DNA from 4 places in the Streptomyces sp. NPDC101393 genome. Region 4 is predicted to be linked to each of the others. Evidence: riboswitches for the same ligand, from Rfam matches in the RefSeq annotation. Region 4 holds a riboswitch; each other region holds the start of a gene.
The links. A riboswitch is a leader RNA that binds a small molecule or an ion and turns the genes downstream of it on or off. The one in region 4 is predicted to bind cobalamin.

Region 1 (3,186 bases), on a different contig from region 4:
ATCGCCTGGGCCCGCCCGATCTCCGCGCCCTCGCGCGTCACGAACGAATTCAGCGACATGTTCTGCGCCTTGAAGGGCGCGACCTTGACGCCCTGCCGGACCAGCCAGCGGCAGATGCCCGCCGTGACCACGCTCTTGCCGGCGTCGGACGTCGTCCCGGCGACCAACAGGCCACCGCCGACCGCCCCGCCCGACCGCTCGCGCTGCCCGTGCTGCCCGTGCTGGCCGTTCACTGGGGCCTCCTCTTCCTGTGCCGGGCGTACAGCGCGCCCACCGCGAGCCGTCCCGCGACCGTCGTCGCCAGCGTCAGCGCGCTCACCCGGCGCGAGAGCCGTACCGCACGTGCGATGTCGGGCGCAGCGACCGGCGGCGCCCCGCCGTTGAGCTGCGGCCGGTGCTCGATCCGCCCGCCGTAGGCCAGCGTGCCGCCGAGGCGTACGCCCAGCGCGCCCGCGAACGACGCTTCCACCGGGCCCGCGTTGGGGCTCGGATGGGATCCGCCGTCCGCCCGCCAGGCCCGCAGCGCGCCGCGCCGGTCGGGCCCCGCGAGGACGGTCAGCGCGGCGGTCAGCCGGGAGCCGGGCCAGCCGGCGAGGTCGTCGAGCCGGGCCGAGGCCCAGCCGAACCGGAGGTACCGCGGCGACTTGTGGCCCACCATCGCGTCGAGGGTGTTCACGGCCCGGAATCCCACCAGCCCCGGCACCCCGGCCAGCGCGCCCCAGACCAGGGCGCCCACCACGGCGTCGGAGGTGTTCTCGGCGACCGACTCGACCACCGCGCGGGCCATCTGCGGCCCGTCCAGCGCCTGCGGATCGCGGCCGCACAGATGTGGCAGCCGCTCGCGCGCCAGGTCCAGGTCGCCCGCCGTCAGCGCGCCGCCGATGGCCCGCGCCTCGCGGCCGAGCGACGTACCGCCCAGCACGGCCCACACCGCCGCCGCGGTCAGCGCGATGTCGGCACCCGTGCGGAGGGAGAACGGAACGGAGGGGGAGCCGGGGGAGCCCGGGGAAGGCGCCGGACCGCGTACGGCGCGCCGCAGCAGCGCCGCGCCGGTGGCCGCGCCGCCCGCGCACAGCACGGCGTGCAGCGTCCCGTGGCCGCGGTGGTCGTGCCAGAGCCGGCGTTCGACGGCGCCCGCGGCACGGCCGAAAGCGGCCACCGGATGGCCGCGGCGGGGATCCGCCACGATCAGGTCGCCGAGAAAGCCGAGGGCCGCGCCGCACGCGTACGTGACGTGTTCCGCGCGCATCGGATCAGACCGCCGTCATGCCTCGGAGGGGTGCTGCGACAGGGACTGCCGGACGGGTTCTCGTACTGCGGCCGGGCATGGCGGTATGTCCTCACTCAGGGTCCGCGCCCTGGCTCGACGTGACGGCGACCAGAGTCTCCTGGCTCCCCGGATCGGCACTTCCCCCGGCCTTCCAGTCCGTACACGTGCGACCCGACGGGCCTGCGCGCAGCGGACCGTGACCTTTGGTGGAGGAACGCTCCCCGGTGACAGTGGCGGGACCGCGCCGGATTCTCACCGGACTTCCTCATCTGTCGCCGAATGGCCCCGGCAGTCCACCACGCCCCGCGAATGCCCGTCAACTCACCCTTGACCTGCACCGCAGCCATGTGACAGGCACTGTGGCGCACGCCACAGGGTGGCGGGTGTGTCACGGACTGTTGCCCCCTGACCTGATCCCGCGTCACTATCTGGTGCACGGCGGGCGATGGCCCGCCGGAAGGGGGCCGGGGGATGCCGCAGCACGCTGACCGTCAAGAGATCCGCCTACGGATCACGGGCACGAACAATCCGCAGCAGGACAACGCCGACCTCAAGGCCTGGCTGGAGCGCGAACCCTGGCTGGCGCGCCGCCCGCACGCATGGGAACAGCGGGCGCGGCCGGACGACGCGACGGGCGGTGCGGACCGGCCCGGCCGCGGGGACATGGCCGTCGGCGTCGACGACCTGATCCTGGTCGTCGTCGGCGCGGCCGCCGCCGAAGTGGCCAAGGGGCTGGGCATCGCCCTGCGCGAATGGCTGCGGCGGCGCAGGGAGGAACGCGCCGCGGGCGAGCAGCCCGCTCTGGAGGCGGGCGGCGCCGGCGGCGGTCTGCGGCAGGTCGGCGACGGTCTCCCGCACGGCGCGGCGCCCGGACGCCCCGATCCCGGCAGCCCGGCGGCCGAGGGCGGCAACACCTCCGAGGGCTGAGCCGGATGTCCGAATACGACGCGCGGGGCAAGGACAACCGTGCGCTGCTGATCTGCGTCAGCGACTACCTGCATCTGCCCGAGCTCCCCGCCGTGAAGGACAACGCCGAGCAGCTGGAGCGCGTCCTGACCGCCCCTGGCACCGACCTGTTCACCGGCGACGAGGTCGTCATCTGCCGGCCCAAGGAGCCGTGGGAGCTGGAAAGGGCGCTGGACGCCGTCACCAGGGAGGCGCGCGGGCTGCTGCTGGTCCACTTCTCCGGCCACGGACGCGTCGGCCCCGACGGCGGTGACCTCCAGCTCATGGTGGGCGGCTCGGCGGCCAAGGGCGGCCACAAGACCGTCTCCTGGCAGGACCTGGTGCTGTCCTACCTCGGCAATGCGCGGGCCGACCGGATCGTGATCGTCCTGGAGTGCTGCTATGCAGGCAACGCCGGCGAGGCCTTCCACTCCAGCCGCACACCCATGTCGCTGCTGATGGCCGCGCAGCCCAACCGCCGGATCTTCAGCGGCGAGGAGCCGGCCGGCGGCACCCTCTTCACCCGCGCCGCCGTGCAGATCCTCGAACGCGGCATACCCGGCAAGGCGTTCGTCACCTTCGAGGACCTCGTCCGCGCCCTGCGCGACCGGCTCGCCGGCGAGGAGACGCCGATGGGCGACGTATGGGAGCCGCGCTCGGCCAAACAGAACACCGTCGACGACGTCATCCTCTCCTTCGCCACCCCCGAGGTCCGGCCCAGGACGCCGCTGCGGATCCGGTTACGCCGCTGGTGGAAAGTGCGCATCCTGCGCTGGCGGCGCGTCCTGATGGTGTTCCTGACGGCGCTGGTGCTCCTCACCGGCGGTGTCGTCGCGCTGAACGCCGTCAGCACGCCGCCGGCCTGCCCGCCCGCACTCGAACTGCGGCTGCTGACCGCCCCCGAGGCTGAACCCACCCTGCGCAGCGCGGCCTTCTCCTACGAGATGTCCGACCTCAACACCCGGCCGCTG
Region 2 (3,186 bases), on a different contig from region 4:
GGGCTGTCGTACTGGATGGGGCCCAGCTCGACGGCGGAACGCTGCGGACGCGGGTCCTGGCGGTGGCCGTCGGCCGCGGCGGGGAGCACGGCGGTGGCCGCCAGCGCCACCGAACCGAGAACGGACGCGGCGATGCGGGATGCGGAGCGGAACATGAGACCTCCTGCATACGGCACCCTCGCAGGGGTGCCGGTCGTGCCCAGTGCCCGGACCGTCGCCGGGCATCCACACTGTGCCGCGCCGCCACCCGCCGTCGTGATGAATCCGCTTGTGTGTTACGAAACATGGACATTTACGCATCCTCTTCGCACCCGGCGCGTGCTCCCCCGCGCCCCGGGCACCCCGTACCGGCGCCGGCGCGCGTCACCTGCGCCGTCTGTCCGATCGCCGCGCCGGGGCCAGCAGCAGGAAGACGGTGGCGAGGACGGTGACGGCCTGGGAGACGACGGTCAGCCGCTTGTCCGTGGTCCACACGGGCTCGTACATGTTCGGCACCGGGCCCAGCGTCCCGACGTCGACGTAGCGGTAGATGAGCAGGAGCGCCAGCCCGCCCGCGGCCACCAGCCAGGCGAAGAGGTCGGCCATAGGGCGCCGCCAGATCAGGACGAGCAGCGCCGCCAGCGAGGCCAGTCCGGCTTCGACCCGGAACAGCGTGCCCTGGCTGATGTCCGCGGCGACGGCGTCGTAGGAGTCGGCGAGACGGGCGTGGATGTAGGCGTTCACCGCCAGGCCGGCGGCGGCCAGCACCCGCGCGACACCCCGGGCGACCCGCCCGGCCCGCCCGGTGGACGGCTCCGGTACACCGCGGTCTGCTGCCATGTGGCTCCCCACCTCCTGGGCAAGGGTCGTGTGCGAAGGCTCAGTGGACGGTGAGCGAGCCCTTCATCGACGGATGGATGCTGCAGACGTACGGGTAGTCGCCGGCCTTGTCCGGGGCGGTGAAGGTGGCGGTCTTCCCGGGGCCGATGGGGCCGGTGTCGAAGGGTTTGCTGCCATTGGCCGTCACGGTGTGGGCGGTGTCGTCCTCGTTGACCACGGTGACCTTCGCGCCGGGGCGCACGGTCAGTTCGGCGGGGACGAAGGTGAAGTCCTTGACGGTGATCCGCGACTGCCCCGCCTTGGTGGGCGAGGGCGCGGACGACGGGGTGGACGAGGGGGCGGCCGATGACGGCGCGGGGGAGGATTCCGAGCCGCCGCCACCGTCACCGCACCCGCCGAGCGCCGTGGCGCACAGCACGGCCGCGGCCGTCGCGGCGGCTGCCCTTACGCGGTGGGTCATGGGTGGCTCGCCTCCGGTCCTGCCGCCTGCGCGGGCGGCGCGCGGCCGTCGCTCGGACCGCCCGTCCCACTAGAGCGCAGCTCCCGGCTCCCGGCCATCGGGCGGCGGCGTTCGGCGTACGCGGGCGGACGGGCAGCCGGACACCGTGCCCGCGAGCCACCCCCGGGGCGCGTGTCTCATCTCACCATCCGGCATGTGAGCGGCGCTGTCCGGCTCGTGCCGCAACGCCTAGGCTGGCCGGTGCAACTGGTTCGCCCTGCCCGCCAGGCAGGCGCGTCGCAAGAGGGAACCCGGTGGGAATCCGGGACTGCCCCGCAGCGGTGAGTGGGAACGACCGCCGTCATACGCACTGGACCCCCGGGGGTCTGGGAAGCGACGGCCAGTAGATGTCCGCCTTTCGGCGGACGTGCCCGCGAGTCCGAAGACCTGCCAGTGTCCGTGCGCGAACCTCGCGCACGGTGATCCGGTGACCTCGCGGGTGGGTCGGCGTACACAGCAGGCGGGCACGTGCGGCGAGATCGCGCCGTGGTCCGCCGCTTCGCCGTACTCCGCCTCGTGAGCCGTCCCCGGATCGTAGGGAGACACTCGCGAAGGAGAGTTCCGTGACCAGCAAGTCCGCAGCCGCGGCAGCACGGTCGACCGTGCACGGCTACCCGCGTCAGGGTCAGCACCGTGAACTGAAGAAGGCCATCGAGGGCTACTGGAAGGGCCGGGTCGGCGCCGACGCCCTCCGGGCCACCGCGGCCGAACTGCGCCGCGGCAATTGGCAGCAGCTCGCCGGGGCCGGTATCGACGAGGTGCCGACCGGTGACTTCTCGTACTACGACCACGTCCTGGACACCAGCGTCATGGTCGGTGCGATCCCCGACCGGCACCGCGCCGCGGTGGCCGCCGATGCCCTGGACGGCTACTTCGCGATGGCGCGCGGCACCCAGGACGTGGCGCCGCTGGAGATGACCAAGTGGTTCGACACCAACTACCACTATCTGGTCCCGGAGTTGGGGCCGGACACGGTCTTCGCCGCGGACTCCGGCAAGCAGGTCGCCGAACTGACCGAAGCCCTCACGCTCGGACTCACCGCCCGCCCGGTCCTCGTCGGCCCGGTCACCTACCTCCTGCTGTCCAAGCCCGCTCCCGGTGTCGCCGCCGACTTCGACCCGCTGACGCTGCTGGACCGGCTGCTGCCCGTCTACGCCGAGGTGCTCGCGGATCTGCGGGCGGCCGGCGCCGTCTGGACACAGCTCGACGAGCCGGCACTCGTACAGGACCGCTCGCCCGCCGTCCTGAACTCCGCCGCCCGCGCCTACCGCGATCTGGGCGCACTCACCGACCGCCCGAAGCTGCTGGTCGCCTCCTACTTCGACCGGCTGGGCGACGCGCTGCCGGTGCTGGCCAAGGCGCCCGTCGACGGCCTCGCGCTGGACTTCACCGGCGCCGCCGCCGCCAACCTCGGGGACCTCGCGGCCGTCGGCGGGCTGCCCGGCAAGCGGCTGGTGGCCGGCGTCGTCAACGGACGCAACGTCTGGATCAACGACTTCGAGAAGTCGCTGTCCACGCTGGGCACCCTGCTCGGCCTCGCCGACCGCGTCGATGTCGCCTCCTCCTGCTCCCTGCTGCACGTCCCGCTGGACGCGTCCGCCGAGCGTGACATCGACCCGCAGATCGCCCGCTGGCTCGCCTTCGCCCGCCAGAAGACGTCCGAGATCGCCACTCTGGCGCGCGGCCTGGCACAGGGCACCGACGCCATCGCCGCCGAACTCGCCGCCAACCGGGCCGACCTGGCCTCCCGCGCCGGCTCCGCCCTCACCCGCGACCCGGCCGTACGCGCCCGCGCCGCCGCCGTCACCGACGCGGACGGCCGCCGCTCCCAGCCGTACACCGAGCGGGCCGCGGCGCAGCGCGCCCAT
Region 3 (3,186 bases), on a different contig from region 4:
GGCTCCCCGTCGAGTCCGGGGCCGTCACTCCCGTGGGCGCTGCGGTCATCCTTGGCGCCTTCGCCCCTGCCGTCGCCGTCGCCCGCGCCCGTGGCCACGACGTCGATCCAGCTGCCGTGCGGGTGGCCGCAGCGGCGTTCGCAGCCGGACCAGTGGACGGGGAGCCCGCCGACCGGCGCCGGGGTACTGCCCCGGACGACGGCGGCCGTGGCGTCGGCGCGGACATCGGAGAGGGACTTGGCGCAGCCTGGCCGGCCGGTGCAGGCGCTGATCCGGTGCCAGGGGGAGCCGGGGTCGGTGATCAGGCCGGCGGCGGCCAGCTCGCGCAGCCGCGCCCCGGCCGTGGTGCCCGGCAGGCCGGGGACGATCACGCCGCGCCAGGGGGTGGTCCGCAGCTCGCCCGCCCCGTCCTCGGAGGCGATCGCGGTCAGCAGCCGCCACTGGTCGACGGTCAGCCGGCCGAGCGGCGCGAGGACGGAGAGGGCCCGGCGGCCGTCGGGGGCTTCGGTGATCCCGGGAGCGGTGGCGCCCGCGCCCGGCGGCACGGCGCCCGGATCCGGCGCCGCGACGTACACGGCCCCGATACCCGCCGCCCGCAGGTCCGCCGCCACCGCATGCGCGGTCGGCACCTGTGGGGCGGGGAGCTCGCGGACCCGCCAGGCGCCGGTGCCGCACGCCTCGGCGGCGGCGAGGAAGGACCCGGCGGCGAGGAGCGCGGCCCGCGCCGCGTCCGGTCCGGCGATACGCAGCGCGGCCCCGTCGCCGAGGCGCAGCAGCGCCCCGCCGGGCGCTGCGACCAAGGTCACATCACCGCCGAGCGTCGCCACATCGCCGCGGCCGTCGTCCAGGACGAACAGGAAACGGCCGGAGAGCGCGGTCGCCGAGGGGCTCGTGCAGAGCAGGGTGTCCAGCTGCCGGGCCCACAACCGCACGTCAGAGGGGGTGTGCGGGTCCAGGCCCGCAAGGGGTGAGGCGAGGATGTTGCGGAGGCGTTCGTGGCGCTCCGAGGGCAGCAGACCGGCCTCGCGCAGCAGGCCGGCGAGTTCCTGGCCGCAGTCGTCGGCGAGGCCGCGCAGCTCCGCGTTGCCGCGGGAGGTGAGGGAGAGGTGGCCGTCGCCGAGGCGGTGGGCCGCGTCCCCCAGCGCAGTGGCCTGACGTTCCGTCAAGTCACCGGCGGGCAGCCGTACTCGTGCCAGCCGGCCGTCCGCCGCCGGGTGCAGCCGCAGCGCTCCCGGGCAGGCGTCACCGCGGTCCCGTGGGGGCGGTGCGGCCCGTGCGGGCCGTGGCGAGGGGGAGGGCGGCATGGCGGCGAGCATACCGACGTCGGCGGGTGGCGGATCCGGGGAGGCGGGCACCCGGGGAACCCGCGGACCGCGGGCCCGGAGGCGCCCTCCCACGCCCCGGACACAGCCTTTACTATGCAGGTCGGTGGGTCGGCTGACCCACCGGACGCCAGCGACGGCGCCAAGGGAGGAAGCCCGGTGAGAATCCGGCGCGGTCCCGCCACTGTGAACCCGGCCACCGCCGGGCGAGCCAGGAACTCCCGCCGTCCCTACGACCCACCCGGGGCGCGGACACCCCGAGGAAGGCCTGCGCTCGCATGCTCCTGCTGCTGTCGACCTCCGACACCGACCTGCTCAGCGCCCGCGCTGCCACCGGTCCCGTGCCCTACCGGCTCGCCAACCCCGCCCGCCTCGACGTCGCCGAGCTGCCCGCGCTCCTGGAGGGGACCGACCTCGTCGTCGTCCGCCTCCTCGGCGGCATCCGCGCCTGGGAAGAGGGCCTGGAGGTGTTGCTCGCCGCGGACCAGCACCGTCCCGTCGTCGTCCTCACCGGTGAACAGGCCCCCGACGCCCAGCTGATGGAGGCCTCCACGGTCCCCGTCGGCACCGCGGCCGAGGCGCACGCCTACCTCGCGCACGGCGGCCCCGCCAACCTCGACCAGCTGGCCCGCTTCCTCTCCGACACCGTGCTGCTGACCGGCCACGGCTTCGAACCCCCGGCGCCCGCCCCCACCTGGGGACAGCTGGAGCGCCCGGACGCCCGTACGGACACCGGCGGCCCGCAGGTCGCGGTGCTCTACTACCGCGCCCACCACATGAGCGGCAACACCGGCTTCGTCGACGCCCTCTGCGCGCAGATCGAGCGGGCCGGCGGGCGCCCGCTGCCGCTGTTCGTCGCGTCGCTGCGCGCGCCCGAACCGGAGCTGATCGAGGCGCTGCGCCCGGTCGACGCCATCGTCACCACCGTCCTGGCCGCCGGCGGCACCAAGCCCGCCGAGGCCTCCGCCGGCGGCGACGACGAGTCCTGGGACGCCGGTGCGCTCGCCGCCCTGGACGTACCGATCCTCCAGGCGCTGTGCCTGACCGGTTCGCGCGCTGCCTGGGAGGAGAACGACGAGGGCCTGTCGCCGCTGGACGCCGCCTCGCAGATCGCCGTGCCCGAGTTCGACGGCCGGCTGATCACCGTCCCGTTCTCCTTCAAGGAGGTCGACGAGGACGGCCTGCCGGTGTACGTCGCCGACCCCGAGCGGGCCGCCCGGGTCGCCGGCATCGCCGTGCGGCACGCCCGGCTGCGGCACATCCCGGCCGCCGACAAGCGCCTGGCCCTGGTCCTCTCCGCGTACCCCACCAAGCACTCCCGCATCGGCAACGCCGTCGGTCTGGACACCCCCGCCAGCGCCGTCGCCCTGCTGAGCCGCCTGCAGGCGGACGGCTACGACTTCGGCACCGAAGAGGTGCCCGGCCTGGTCTCCGGCGACGGCGACGAGCTGATCTACGCCCTCATCGAGGCCGGCGGCCACGACCAGGAATGGCTCACCGAGGAACAGCTCGCCCGCAACCCGGTCCGTATCCCGGCCGCCGACTACAAGCGCTGGTACGCCACGCTGCCGCAGGAGCTGCGCGCGTCCGTCGAGCAGCACTGGGGCCCGCCGCCCGGCGAGATGTTCCTCGACCGCAGCCGCAACCCCGAGGGCGACATCGTCCTCGCGGCCCTGCGCCGCGGCAATCTCCTCGTCCTCATCCAGCCGCCGCGCGGCTTCGGCGAGAACCCGATCGCGATCTACCACGACCCCGATCTGCCGCCCTCGCACCACTACTTGGCCGCCTACCGCTGGATCGCCGCCTCCCAGGAGGACGGCGGCTTCGGCGCGGACGCGATGGTGCACCTCGGCAAGCACGGCAA
Region 4 (3,186 bases):
GTGATCCGACGCCTGTGGCCGCTGCACCGCACGGTCGTGCGCGCGGTGGAGCGCGAACTGGTCGGCACGGGCATGACGGCCGGCGAACACGCCTTGCTGGACGCCCTACGCACCGAAGGCCCGCGCACGGTGCCGCAGTTGGCGCGCAGCCTGGGCCTCGACCGGCAGCCGGTGCAGCGCTGGGTGAACCACGCGGCGGAACTGGGCCTGGTGGTGACGGCCCCCAATCCGGCACACCGGCGCTCGTCGCTGATTCAGCTCACGAGCGAGGGTTCGGCGGTGATGCGCGGCATTCCGGGATTCGAGCCGGCGACGCTGCGCCGCGTACTGGCCGACCTCTCCGCCGCCGACGTCACCACCGCACTGCGCGTACTCGACCGACTCGGCGAGGAATTCCGGCACCTGGCGAACGGCTCGCACGTTCCCACGGAGGAACCCGGCAGTCCAGACAACCTGGACAGCCCCCCAACCCCGAAGCCCCACCCGATTCCGCCCCATCCACCACATCCGAACCACCTACCGGATGCACCGGCCCTGCCGGACATACCGGATCCGCCACACGAAGGACGACACAGAGAATGACCCCGAGCATCAGCGACTGGTCCGAGATCGACAACGGCATCGTGCCGATCGACGACGGCGAGCTGTTCTACGAAGCGGCCGGCTCCGGCCCCGCGGTGGTGCTGGTGCACGGCGGCATGCTCGACCAGCACATGTGGGACGAGCAGTTCGCCTGGCTGGTGAATTCCGGCCTCCGCGCCGTCCGCTACGACACCCGGGGCCACGGCCTCTCCTCCAGCGTGTCCGGTGACTACGCCAACCACGACGACCTACGGACCCTGCTGGACGCCCTCGACATCCCGAGCGCCGTCCTCGTCGGCCTCTCGCACGGCGCCCGCATCGCACTGGACACCGCTCTCGCCCACCCGGACCGCGTGACGGCCCTCGCGCTGGCCTCCCCCGGTATCAGCGGTCGCGCCTTCAGCGACCCGTTCGTCCTGGAGCACATCAGGCACCAGGTGGCGGCGATCGGCGAACCGGACGGCGTGGAGCGCTACGTCGAGCACTTCCTACGGATGTGGGTGGACGGACCGCACCGCGAGCCCGGCGCGGTGCACCCCGGGATGCGCGAGCGGATGCGCGCCTCCGCCGAGGCCAACGCCGAGGTGCATGCGGACGGCCTGGGGGCCGGCATCGCTCTGGAGGTCGGGGCCATCCACCGCCTCGGCGAGATCCGGGTGCCGACCGTCGTCCTCGACGGCGACCTCGACAGCACGGACATCTCGTCCAACGCCCATGCGATCACCCTCGCCGTCCCCGGCGCCCGCAGGGTCCGCATACCGAGCGCCGCCCATATGGTCAATCTGGAGAACACCGCACTCTTCGACCAGGAGTTGCACGCCTTCCTGTCCTCCCTGGACTACTGACCTGCGGTCCGCCCCACCCCCAGGAGGGCACATAAGGGGGCATCTGCTGCGCTCCCGGGCCGACGGTTAGAGTGGCCGGGCCGTGGTGTTCGGGAAGACCGGTGACGGACCTTGTGGTCCCAGGCCGGAGCGGCCCTCGCCACTGTGATCGGGGAGTTTCCGGCCCCATGCGCCCGCGCCTCCACGCAGGCGACGCCACTGACCGCAGCCCGCGGCCGGGAAGGCGGGCCGGACGCGTGCACCCGTAAGCCAGGAGACCGGCCACGGCATCTCACGAACTGATTCCACGAGGTGCTGGAGCTGACCGCCGGATGGCCGTGTCCACCGATACCCCCCAACCCGCAGATACCGCTGCCCCGACCCCCGCGTTCCGTTGGCGCCGGCAGGACACGGTCCGCACCGCGGGCCTGATGGCCGTCATAGCCGGCCTGCACATCGTCGCCTTCGGTGTGCTCTTCCTCCTCGTGGTCCCCCACCACTACGCCGTGGGAAGCCAGGTGTTCGGCGTGGGCCTGGGCGTCACCGCGTACACCCTCGGCATGCGCCACGCCTTCGACGCCGACCACATCGCCGCGATCGACAACACCACACGCAAGCTGATGGCCGACGGCAAGCGACCGGTCTCGGTGGGCTTCTGGTTCGCCCTCGGCCATTCCAGCGTGGTCGTCGCGATGGCCGCCCTGGTCGCCGGCGGAGCCCAGCTCGCCGGCACGCTCCTCAACGACGAATCCCGTACCCACCAGGTCCTCGGCACCGTGGGCACCACCGTCTCGGGAACGTTCCTCTACCTCATCGCCGCCCTCAACCTCGTCGCACTGGCGGGGATCTGGCGGGTCTTCCGCGGTATGCGCGACGGCCGCTTCGACGAGACCGAGCTGGAGCAGCAGCTCGACTCCCGCGGCTTCATGAACCGCGTCCTGGGACGGTTCACCCGGTCCATCACCCGCCCCGGCCAGATGTTCCCGCTCGGTTTCCTCTTCGGCCTCGGCTTCGACACCGCCACCGAAGTGACCCTGATGGTGATGGCGGGCAGCGGTGCCGCGGCCGGGCTCCCCTGGTACGCCATCCTGTGCCTGCCGTTGCTCTTCGCCGCCGGCATGAGCCTGTTCGACACCCTGGACGGCACGTTCATGAACTTCGCCTACCAGTGGGCGTTCTCCAACCCGGTGCGCAAGGTCTACTACAACCTCACCATCACCGGCCTGTCGATCGCCGTCGCCTTCTTCATCGGCACCATCGAGCTGGTGACCGTCCTGCACGACAAGCTCGGTCTCCATGACCCGCTGACCGGCTGGATCTCCGCCCTCGACCTCGACAACGTCGGCTTCATCATCGTCGGCCTGTTCGTGGTCGTGTGGGCGGCGGCGCTCGCCTACTGGCGCCTCTCCGGCGTCGAACAACGCTGGGCAGCCCGCACGTCAGCGAAACCCTGAGGCCTCACCACCCGCCCACGGACGCCCCGTTCACCGCCCCGGCGAACGGGGCGTCCGACGTCAGGCACCTCACCCCTACCGCCCACTCCCCCTCCCCCTTCTCCTACTTCCGGACCAGCAGCACGATCCCGGCCACCACCAGCGCGAGGACCACCGCAGCCACGCCGTGGGCGAGCCGCTGCGCGCGCAGCACGGGCAGGAACCGGTCAACGGCGCACCGGCCGGGCCCCGTCAGCGCCAGTGCCGCCGCACCGGCAGTCAGCAGCAGCTCGTACTCCACTCCCTTGGGCGCGAAGAAACCGCCGCCCCACTTCACCGCGAGAGCA

Region 1: another riboswitch for cobalamin. It lies ahead of ACIRQ7_RS33420 (cobalamin biosynthesis protein); the one in region 4 lies ahead of ACIRQ7_RS14480 (HoxN/HupN/NixA family nickel/cobalt transporter).
Region 2: another riboswitch for cobalamin. It lies ahead of metE (5-methyltetrahydropteroyltriglutamate--homocysteine S-methyltransferase); the one in region 4 lies ahead of ACIRQ7_RS14480 (HoxN/HupN/NixA family nickel/cobalt transporter).
Region 3: another riboswitch for cobalamin. It lies ahead of cobN (cobaltochelatase subunit CobN); the one in region 4 lies ahead of ACIRQ7_RS14480 (HoxN/HupN/NixA family nickel/cobalt transporter).

The regions. Positions count from the first base shown of each region.
Region 1 is NZ_JBIWNU010000013.1:92,084-95,269, forward strand. It holds gene ACIRQ7_RS33415 (cobyric acid synthase) at 1-233, opposite strand, end outside; gene ACIRQ7_RS33420 (cobalamin biosynthesis protein) at 230-1,249, opposite strand; cobalamin riboswitch at 1,382-1,539, opposite strand; gene ACIRQ7_RS33425 (hypothetical protein) at 1,742-2,197, shown strand; gene ACIRQ7_RS33430 (caspase family protein) at 2,203-3,186, shown strand, end outside.
Region 2 is NZ_JBIWNU010000006.1:506,883-510,068, reverse strand. It holds gene ACIRQ7_RS21945 (lamin tail domain-containing protein) at 1-155, opposite strand, end outside; gene ACIRQ7_RS21940 (hypothetical protein) at 364-819, opposite strand; gene ACIRQ7_RS21935 (cupredoxin domain-containing protein) at 860-1,279, opposite strand; cobalamin riboswitch at 1,510-1,728, shown strand; gene metE (5-methyltetrahydropteroyltriglutamate--homocysteine S-methyltransferase) at 1,882-3,186, shown strand, end outside.
Region 3 is NZ_JBIWNU010000005.1:581,587-584,772, forward strand. It holds gene cobG (precorrin-3B synthase) at 1-1,304, opposite strand, end outside; cobalamin riboswitch at 1,412-1,564, shown strand; gene cobN (cobaltochelatase subunit CobN) at 1,601-3,186, shown strand, end outside.
Region 4 is NZ_JBIWNU010000004.1:226,437-229,622, reverse strand. It holds gene ACIRQ7_RS14490 (MarR family winged helix-turn-helix transcriptional regulator) at 1-582, shown strand, start outside; gene ACIRQ7_RS14485 (alpha/beta fold hydrolase) at 579-1,427, shown strand; cobalamin riboswitch at 1,494-1,708, shown strand; gene ACIRQ7_RS14480 (HoxN/HupN/NixA family nickel/cobalt transporter) at 1,739-2,860, shown strand; gene ACIRQ7_RS14475 (DoxX family protein) at 2,964-3,186, opposite strand, start outside.